3 regions of the Paraburkholderia sp. CHISQ3 genome follow, and region 1 is predicted to be linked to each of the others. Evidence: riboswitches for the same ligand, from Rfam matches in the RefSeq annotation. Region 1 holds a riboswitch; each other region holds the start of a gene.
What was found. A riboswitch is a leader RNA that binds a small molecule or an ion and turns the genes downstream of it on or off. The one in region 1 is predicted to bind cobalamin.
Positions count from the first base shown of each region.

Region 2: it holds a riboswitch for cobalamin, as region 1 does, so the genes downstream of both, cobG (precorrin-3B synthase) here and M0D65_RS12430 (CbtB-domain containing protein) in region 1, are expected to answer to the same signal.
Region 3: it holds a riboswitch for cobalamin, as region 1 does, so the genes downstream of both, cobW (cobalamin biosynthesis protein CobW) here and M0D65_RS12430 (CbtB-domain containing protein) in region 1, are expected to answer to the same signal.

Region 1 is NZ_JALPRG010000004.1:561,855-565,123, reverse strand. Features, by position in the region: gene M0D65_RS12440 (SMP-30/gluconolactonase/LRE family protein) at 1-538, opposite strand, end outside; gene M0D65_RS12435 (histidine phosphatase family protein) at 809-1,369, opposite strand; cobalamin riboswitch at 1,384-1,527, shown strand; gene M0D65_RS12430 (CbtB-domain containing protein) at 1,575-1,784, shown strand; gene M0D65_RS12425 (CbtA family protein) at 1,797-2,531, shown strand; gene M0D65_RS12420 (LysR substrate-binding domain-containing protein) at 2,595-3,269, opposite strand, start outside.
Region 2 is NZ_JALPRG010000018.1:85,501-88,769, reverse strand. Features, by position in the region: gene M0D65_RS31655 (precorrin-8X methylmutase) at 1-583, opposite strand, end outside; gene cobG (precorrin-3B synthase) at 576-1,991, opposite strand; cobalamin riboswitch at 2,080-2,257, opposite strand; gene cbiE (precorrin-6y C5,15-methyltransferase (decarboxylating) subunit CbiE) at 2,342-3,269, shown strand, end outside.
Region 3 is NZ_JALPRG010000018.1:98,641-101,909, reverse strand. Features, by position in the region: gene M0D65_RS31710 (cobyrinate a,c-diamide synthase) at 1-162, opposite strand, end outside; gene cobO (cob(I)yrinic acid a,c-diamide adenosyltransferase) at 166-768, opposite strand; gene M0D65_RS31700 (cobalamin biosynthesis protein) at 765-1,190, opposite strand; cobalamin riboswitch at 1,323-1,547, opposite strand; cobalamin riboswitch at 1,595-1,863, shown strand; gene cobW (cobalamin biosynthesis protein CobW) at 2,088-3,191, shown strand; gene cobN (cobaltochelatase subunit CobN) at 3,198-3,269, shown strand, end outside.

The DNA of each region.
Region 1 (3,269 bases):
CGTTGATGTCTTGCTGCCAGACACCGTCTGTGGTGTAGACGCGGACCCGATTGCCAGGAAGGTCGCTCGCATACAGCAGCGAGCCCGAGGTGGCGAGCCCGGTCACGACATCGGCATGGGTTTCGGTTGTGTCCGCACTGACGTTGATGAGCACATCGCGCGTTTGCGTGGTGCGGTTGTAGCGTCCCACTGCGCCGCTGCCGTACACGTTGTTGAATTGCAAGGCGGCGAAGATCGATGTGGCGTTGCCGGTAATGGCGCTGCCCTGGAACTCGTTGTGCAGGCCAAACGAGCCGATGCCCTTGCCGCTCTGATAGAGCGCGACGCCACCTTCGTTTTCATCCCAGAACGACGCGGTGTAGATGACGCCTTCGGGCGCGACCCACATCGAGCGCGCGGTACTGCCCACATGCGTGGCGTCGGTGCCGAAGGTGTTGGCGATCCAGTCGGTGGTGTACTGCTGCGCCTGACATACCGGCGCGATCGTAGCGATCAGCACGGCGGAAAGAAACGCGGAATAGATGCGATGCTTGATCATCGGTGAATCCTCTCAGCAGTATTGTTTTTCCCTGACCTCCCAATATAGTTCGCGAATCGCGAACATGGGTGATGTTGCGATGACAATTGCACGAGAATATCGACGCGCGTTGCATGCGACGATGTTTGCAAGCCTTACACGCGCGTTAGATTGCGTGAGTGCGATGAAGGACTGCGCACCATGTGCGTGCGCAACGGACATGCAAATGAAAGTCGAGCCTCATGCGGAGCGCATGCAGGAGATGAGCGACGCGCAGATCGATCCCACTATCTATGCAGCGGGCCACCAGACCCAGCCGCGTGTCGAACGTTGCAATTCGATGCGCGAGAGCGGGCCGACTTCGATTCGCGTGTAAGCAGCGAGCGGTGCACGTAGCGCATGCAGTAGCGCGGCGCGTATCACGACAGCATGCGTGACTGCGACGACGGCAGGTACTTCTGGAAGTTGTTCGAGCCACTGCGCGACCCGCGTCGACACCGCGGCGAACGATTCGCCATCGGGCGGCGCGGCATGGGGATCGGTGCTCCAGGCGGAGAGCATCGGCAGCTCGTCTGTTGCGATGTCCGCGACGCGCTGGCCATGCCAGCGGCCGTAACTCATGTCGGCAAGCGCAGGTGCGATGTCGGCGGTGAGATTCAACGCTGCGGCCGTTTCGCGAGCACATGGGGCAGGGCTGCTGAATACGAGCGCATCGCGAGGCACATCGAGTTGTGCGCGATACGCATGCGCGTCGTCACGACCGCGTGCATCGAGTGGATCGTCGGCGGGGAAGCGGCCGCTGCGCATCGCGGCGGTCGCTGCATGGCTTACTAGCCATAACCGTGTGTGCATTGCGCTGCTCTCCCATGAAGCGTGTGCCGCGAAGTTTAGCGCGTAGAATAACGCCGCTGAAGCAAGGAAGCCGGTGCAAGTCCGGTGCGGTCGCGCCACTGTAATCGGTTCAATGAAGAACCGGAAGCCAGACCCTCGCTTCACGTCATCTTTTTCTCACGACCACCACGACTATCGGGGCGCGTAACCCCAGGAGAAGTCCGTCATGACCGATGCTGTTTTCAAACCGGCTGTCCAGCCGGTGCCGATCCCTCTGCGTGAATTGCTGCCGTGGATTATCTTCGGCGGCCTGCTGCTGTTACTGGCGATCTATTTCGTCGGCGCCGAAGAAGGCGCGACGTCGTTGATCCCCGGCATGTACGTGCACGAGTTCGTGCACGACGGCCGCCATCTGCTCGGCTTTCCTTGCCACTAACCGGGAGTCGACATGGTCGGTAGATTGTTGATGCGCGGGATGCTCACGGGCATCGTCGCGGGATTGCTCACGTTCACTTTTGCGAAGATCGCCGGCGAACCGCAGGTCGATCAGGCGATCTCGTTCGAAGAGAAAGCCGATGCCGCGAAGGGCGAAGCGCCCGAGCCAGAAATTGTCAGCCGTCACACGCAGGCGGGGCTCGGTTTGTTGACCGGTGTGGTCGTGTATGGCGCGGCGGTGGGCGGCTTGTTCTCGCTCGTGTTCGCGTATGCATACGGCCGCTCGGGCCGGCTCGGTGCACGTGCGTTGTCGGCGTTGCTCGCGCTCGCAGCATTCGTCGCGATCGTGATCGTGCCGAATCTCAAGTATCCGGCCAATCCGCCATCGATCGGCGACCCCGAGACGATCGGCTATCGCACGGGCCTGTTCTTCCTGATGATCGCGATCTCGCTGGCGGCGACGGTGTTCTCGTTGAAGCTGCGGCGTCATGCGGCTGCACGATTTGGCGCGTGGAATGGAGCGATCGTCGCCGGTGCGGTGTTTATCGTCATCATCGCGGCCGTGCAACTCGGCCTGCCGTCGATCAACGAAGTGCCCGCCGCGTTCCCTGCTGCGCTGTTGTGGAAATTCCGCCTCGCGGCGCTTGGCATGCAGGCGATCATGTGGACGACGATCGGGTTGCTGTTCGGTGCGCTCGTCGAGCGTGCACAGCAGAGCTCGCGCAACGTGTTGCCGGCCGGGCTGTGAACGGTTGAAGTCGAGAAGTCGAGCGAGCGCGACACCGGCGAAATCCTGCTGCGCGTTGCTGCTTCACATCGGCGCGGGCCGATGTTGCCGCAGCAGTCCATCGCGAATGAACTGCGCGAGTTCGCGTCCGGCCGGGTTGGCGCCCTGCGCAGGAAATCGCAGGCTGATCGCGAACGGCGGAAGTTCGGGCAGTTGAGCATCCGCGCTGAGAATGTCGAGATCGGCGGGCACGGTCGACGTCAGCCACGCGGTCACAGCGAGCCCGCTGCGCACCGTCGCGGTGGTCGCTTCGATGTTGCCGCTCTCGAAGACCGTGCGCCACTCGATGCCACTGCTGCCCAGCGCACCGAGCACGGTCTGCCGGAATGCGCAGGTATCGCTCACCATCGAGACCGGCAGCGGTCGCTTCAGATGCGCGCTGCCGCCGCGCGCGCCGACCCACACCAGGCGTTCGACACGCAGACATTCGCCACTTGCTTCGGTTGCAGGTTCTTCGATCACTGCGACATCGAGCGAACCGCGCGCGAGTGCCTCCGCGAGCTCCGGCGATGAACCGCAGACAATCGCCATCTCCACGTTCGGCCATGCTTCGGTAAACGCCTTGAAGATCGGCGCGAAGCAGGCACCGACCAGATCGTAGGGCACACCCAGACGCACCTGGCCGAGTATCGGACGGGCCGCCATATCCGCCCAGATTTCATCGTTCATGCCGAGCAGGCGTTTCGCCTTGCCGAGAAA
Region 2 (3,269 bases), on a different contig from region 1:
TCGCGCTGCCGCCACGGCGACCCGCGACGATCACCCATGGCACATCGTTGCCGCGCGCGGCGAGTGCCGCCTTCGATTCGGCGGCGCCGACAAAGCCGACTGGAAAGCCGAGAATCAGCGCGGGCCGCGGAGCACCAGCGTCGAGCATATCGAGCAGGTGAAACAGCGCGGTCGGCGCGTTGCCGATCACGACGATGCTGCCTGCCAGATGCGGTCGCCACAATTCGAGTGCGGCCGCCGAACGGGTATTGCCGAGTTGTCGCGCCAGTTCAGGCACCGCAGGTTCGCCCAACGTGCAAAGCACGGGGTTACGCGCGGGCAACCGTGCGCGCGTAATGCCTTCTGCAACCATGCGTGCATCGCAGAGTATCGGGGCGCCGGCGGCGAGCGCCGTACGTCCGGCGTGACCCGCGCTCGCCGAGAAACGCAGGTCGTCGACGATGTCGGTCATCCCGCATGCGTGGATCACACGCACGGTGAGTTTTTCGAGGTCCGCGGGGATGTGCGACAGGTTGGCTTCCGCACGGATCGTCGCGAACGACTGACGGTAGATCTGTTGACCGTCGCGAAGGTAGTCATGCATCGGGTGGGTTCCGGGCTGGGCGGTTCAGTTGCGCGGCGGCTTGTTCGATAGTCAGGTGGCGCGCGATGCGCACACCGAAGCGGCCTTCACTGAACGTGTCCGTGAGCTGGTAAAGGTCGTAGCGACCGGCTGCGACTGCGAGCAGCGTATGCGGCGCGCAGTGGGCGGCCGCGCAGGAGCGCGTGCAACCGGTGAAATGAACGGCAGTATCGTGGGTTAGTAGGGCAGCGAGTCGTTGAGCATCCGCTTTGGTATCGGCGGCGCTCTTCGCACAACCGGTCGAACCGGCGCACGCGACGATTGCCGCATACGGATGCGCTGGATCGCACGCGAAGCCAAGCGCATGCAGGCCCGATAACGCGGCTTCGACAGAGTTCGCAGTGAGATTCGGTAGCAGTACGCTTTGCCACGGCGTCACGCGCAGCGAGCCGTCGCCATGTCGCGCGGACAGTGCGCCGAGTTCGCGCAGTGTCGCGGCATCGATCCGTCCGGCGAGCGGCTGACCGCCCGCGTACCATCGTTGTGGATCGAGTTGCGGGTGTGCGCCGAGCCGCAGCATTGGATCGACAGGCGCGCGGTGCCACGCGTCGATCTGCGCGCCGCGTTGCAGGGCGATGCCGGCACGATCGGCGGAACGTTGCAGCAACACGTGTGCATCGTGGGCGACGAGCAGGTCGCGCATGCGCGTGTCGTCGGCGCCGGCGAGATCGATAAAGGTGTGCAGCAACGCATCGAGCAACGCCGGCACGTCCGCTTGCGCAACCGCAGCGAGCGCGCTGCCTGCTTCGAGCGACGGGCATCCTGCGAAACCGATCGCGAAGCGCGGCTCGTCGTAATCGGCTGGCATCACAGCGAGCCAGATGTCGTGCGGATGATCGATCGCCATCAGCTGTTCGCCGCCGTCGAGCAGCAGCGCGAATTTCGGCGACAGCGCCGCGAAACGCGGCTCGCTTTGCAGCAGCGCGAGAATCTGCGCGGCCAGCGTGCGGGTGTCGCAAAGCGCCTGCGGATCGTGGCCGGCGAGCGGGCTGATCATCAGATTGCGGATGCCGTCGATTGCCTCGATGGTGTGCGGGGTGTCGGCCGGCATCTGCGGCCCGAGGCCCGCTTGCAGAAGCCGTGCGGTCAGTGTGGCTTCGTGTCCCGCTCGCACGCCGCGAAGCTGCAGATTCGCGCGATTGGTCAACTCGATCACACCCGACGCATGCAGCGTTGCGGCCTCGGCGATGGCCGCTGCTTCGTGCGCGTGCAGCACGCCGCCGGGCAATCTGATCCGGCACAGCCCGCCATCGCGCGCGGCGACGATGCGCGTGAGCGCCGGACACGCCGACGCGCGGCGGTGTGCCGACGACGCAGGCGACGCGCCAGACGAAGCGATAGATAAAGCAGCGGACGGAACGTGGTTCAAGCGATTACCGGGTTGGCGTCGCGCGACGGCCCGGTTTGTACCTCAAGGAGGCAAACGCGGCATCGGTACACCCCGCCCGATGATGGCTGGCGCGAACAGTCTGGCCGGCAGGTCTCCTGGCTAGCAGGTCGTCGTCCGCACCGGCCTTCCCGGTTAAACCAGTGGCGTGTGGAGCGCGGACTCGCTGCATACAGTTGCGGGGGCAGCCACAGTGTCGCTGTGTTCCCTGTTCGGCCCCGAAGGGCACCGGCGAGGCTGTATTATGCCTTCTTTCCATAGCGCCACGATGGGCAGTCCTTATGCGGCGTGCCATGGCGAGCAAGCGAGAGAACGACGATGAGGATGGCGGGATGCCTGCGTGGTTGACGGTGGTGGGCATCGGTGAAGAGGGTTTCGCCGGTCTGGGGCGCGCGGCGCGGCGCGCGCTGCTCGATGCTTCGGTGGTGGTGGGCGGCGAGCGCCATCTCGCGATGTTGCCCGCGCGTTTGCGCGCACGTCGCGAGTCCTGGCCGCGACCCTTCGATCTCGCGCCGTTGCTTGCACATCGCCATACGCCGGTATGCGTGCTGGCAAGCGGCGATCCGATGCTGTTCGGTGTCGGCGCGACGCTCGCACGCGAGCTTCCCGCCGACGAACTGCGTGTGCTGCCCGCACCGTCTTCGCTGTCGCTGGCCGCGGCGCGGGTCGGCTGGCCGTTGCAGGATGTGACGGTGCTGTCGCTGGTCGGCCGGCCGCTTGCCGCGGTGCATGCGCATCTGCACGACGGCGCGCGTCTGCTGGTGCTGAGCAGCGACGGCGCATCCCCGGCGGCGCTTGCGGCGCTACTCGACGCACGCGGTTTCGGTGCCACGCGGATGATCGTGCTCGAACGGCTGGGCGGTCCGCTCGAGCGCCGTATCGATGCACGAGCCGATGCCTGGCAGGCCGGCGAGGTCGCGGCGCTGAATCTCGTCGCACTCGAATGCCGCGCAAGCGTCGGTGCAACCACATGGCCGCTCACGCCAGGTCTGCCCGACGACGCCTATCTCAACGACGGTCAACTGACAAAGCGCGACATCCGTGCGCTGGCGCTTGCGCATCTTGCGCCCGTGCCTGGCGAACTGCTGTGGGATGTCGGTGCGGGCGCGGGTTCGATCGGGATCGAATGGATGCGCGCGCATCCATCGTGCCGCGCGATCGCCATCGAGGCCGATTCGCAGCGGCAAAATTTCATCGCGCACAATCGCAATGCGCTCGGCGTGCCTGGCCTTCAACTCGTCGCGGGTAGCGCGCCAGCCG
Region 3 (3,269 bases), on a different contig from region 1:
TGCACGCTCGAGGATGGTCGGGTCGAGAAAGTCGGGGCCGGTCTTGAAGACCCGCACGCGCCGTCCAAGCCGCCGATGGTAACGAGCGAGCCCTGCCGTGACCGTCGTCTTGCCCTGACCCGATGCAGGCGCACTGATGAACAACGCGGGACACGCCGGCATCGCTCAGAACTCCACGCCGCGTTGTGCCTTCACGTGCTGCTCGCGATACGGATGTTTGACGAGGCGCATTTCGGTGACGAGATCGGCGGCTTCGATCAGCGCATCGGGTGCGTGGCGGCCGGTCACGACGACGTGCAGCGCGGCGGGCCGGGCGTTTAACACCGCAAGTACTTCGTCGAGTGGCAGGTATTCGTATTTCAGCACCGTGTTGAGTTCGTCGAGGATCACCATCTGGTAGTCGCCACTGTCGATCATGCGGCGCGCCTCGTCCCAGCCTTTGCGCGCGGTGGCGATGTCGGCGTCGCGGTCCTGCGTGTTCCATGTATAACCGTCGCCCATCGTGACGAAATCGCAGTGCGCCTGGGCGCCGAGAAAATCGCGCTCCGACGTATGTAGTGCACCTTTGATGAACTGCACGACGCCAAGCCGCATGCCATGACCGAGTATGCGCACGGCCATGCCGAACGCTGCCGTACTCTTGCCCTTGCCGTTGCCTGTGTTGACGATCAGCAGGCCTTTTTCGACGGTGGCCGTAGCCTGCTTCTTTTCGTGTCCTTCGCGACGCCGTTGCGTCATGCGTTGATGCGATTCGGGATCGGTTTTCATCGGTCGAGGTCCTGTTCAGTGGAAGCGGAGAGAGTGGAGTGAACGAGTGGATCGGCAACGAGTGCGACGGTGACGCCGTCGTGCACCGTCTTGCCGACGATCAGATAACCGTGAGGTGCCGCGAGTCGCGCGCACGGTTCGCACACACCATCAATGCCCAGATGCACTCGCGCGGCCGCCGAACGTGCAGGCGGCGCGAGCAGTACAGCCGCGATCTGCGTGGATGTGAAAAGACGCAGTGGCAACGCATGACGGGCGCAGAACTCGAGCAGGCCGGGTTCGTTCGCTTTGGTATCGACAGTAGCGATTTCCCGGATCTCGGCGAGCGAGCGCGTACCGAGCGCGGCACGCAGCGCGGCATCGATCTGATCGGCCGACACATTGCGTCGACAGCCGATGCCGGCGATCAGGGTCTTCGTCATGGGTGGATTTCGGATGTGGCGATGCGTGTCGGCAGACCGACGTCGCAGTAGCGATCGCTTATTACCTGGGCGCCGTGTGTCTGTCCCCCGCAGACCCGGCGTTCGGCGTCGTCATCGTCGAGTTCGACGATGACGTTCGCCCCCTCGTCTGGCCGGTATCCGGGCTGGCGGCCTCATGTCGTTGCCTTCCCATCCGCACGCGGCGGACAGTGGCTTCGAACGACATGTGCGGCTCGAAGGCCGCGGGCCGTTTACCGTTGCGGGGACAGCACAGGTTGAGCGCAATGCGCGCTTTCTGTTTCCCGTTTAACTGCACACGCGAGCGCGCGTGCGGGCACCAAACGAGCGCATACGATATCACAGCGCAACACGGTGCCTTCCTTGACGCAGCAAGGCCGGCGGCCTACACTCGCACGCACTCTGGTGCTCGCGTGCGCGCCTCCCGCGCACGCAGTTAAACGGGAAACAGGGCGTCCTCCCACCGCGGAACGGACCAACCTGTGCTGCCCCCGCAACGGTAAGCGAAAGCAGCGCGCAAGCGCTGCAAGACCGGCTTCGCTGCATGCACATCAACCCCGCATGCAATCGACCACTGCGCGACATGAGCGTCGCGTGGGAAGGTGAAGCGGTTCATTCGTTAGCCCGGATACCGGCCAGACAAAATGGGTTCGCGCCGCGGGGATGCGGCGTGTCGTCCACGATTTCCTTGTGTTTCCATTCGCGCCGTACTCCGCGTCATCGTCCCCGCGTTTCGTCTTCTACTGGCCTGTCACGGCGGCGTTCTGTCGTATGGACGAGCAGTTGAACGACGTATCGCGAAGCACGTGGCGGAGCCCTCCGGTGGCGTGGACACACGCGGGTTGTCGGCGAATCCCTCACCGCCACCACGGAGCAGCGATGCAGACACAGATGCGCAAGATTCCCGCCACGATCGTCACGGGCTTTCTCGGCAGCGGCAAGACGACCTTGCTGCGACATATTCTTCAACATGCCGGCGGCCTGCGCATCGCGGTGATCGTCAACGAGTTCGGCGAACTCGGCATCGACGGCGAGATTCTCAAGGGCTGCGGTATCGGCTGCGATGAGGACGGCCGCGAAACGGCGGGACAGGTCTACGAACTCGCGAACGGATGTCTGTGCTGTACCGTGCAGGAAGAATTTTTCCCGGTCATGGAGCAGCTTCTCGAACGGCGCGAGCAGATCGATCATGTGCTGATCGAAACCTCGGGACTCGCGTTGCCGAAGCCACTCGTGCAGGCGTTCAACTGGCCGACGATCAAGAACAGCTTCACGGTAGACGCCGTCGTCACGGTGGTTGATGGACCCGCTGCCGCGAGCGGCCAGTTCGCAGACAATCCGGTCGCCGTCGATGCGCAGCGCAAGGCCGATCCGAATCTCGATCATGAATCGCCGCTGCACGAACTGTTCGAAGACCAGCTCGCTTCCGCCGATCTCGTGATCCTCAACAAGACCGACCTGCTCGACGACGCGCAGCAGGCCGCTGTCGAAGCGCTGGTCCGTGAGGAGATTCCGCCGCAGGTGAAGATCGTCCGCGCGCAGAACGGTCAGCTCGACCTGCACGCATTGCTCGGGCTCGAGGCGGCGTCGGAAACCACGATTCATTTACGGCACGATCACCACGGTTCTGCCGACGATCCCGATCATCATCACGACGACTTCGATTCGGTGGTGGTGGAATGTACAGCGCTATCGCGCGAGGCGACGATCGCCGCGTTGCAGCAGCTCGTCGAGACGCACACGATCTATCGTGTGAAGGGTTTCGCGGCATTGCCGGGCGCGCCGATGCGGCTCGTCGTGCAGGGTGTGGGACGGCGCTTCGACAGTTACTTCGATCGGCGCTGGAGAGCGGACGAACAAGCGGACGAGCCGCAGAAGAGCCGCTTCGTGCTGATCGGCGAAGATCTCGACCAGGCCGCGCTGCAACGCGCATTCGATGCCGCATTGAACCCCGCGGTACACGCCGAAGCACAGCGGGCCTGACGCGCTATGCATCTGCTGCGTACCACGCCGGGTGGCTTCGTCGACGACACGGCCGGTGTCGTCCGGATCGATCAGCAG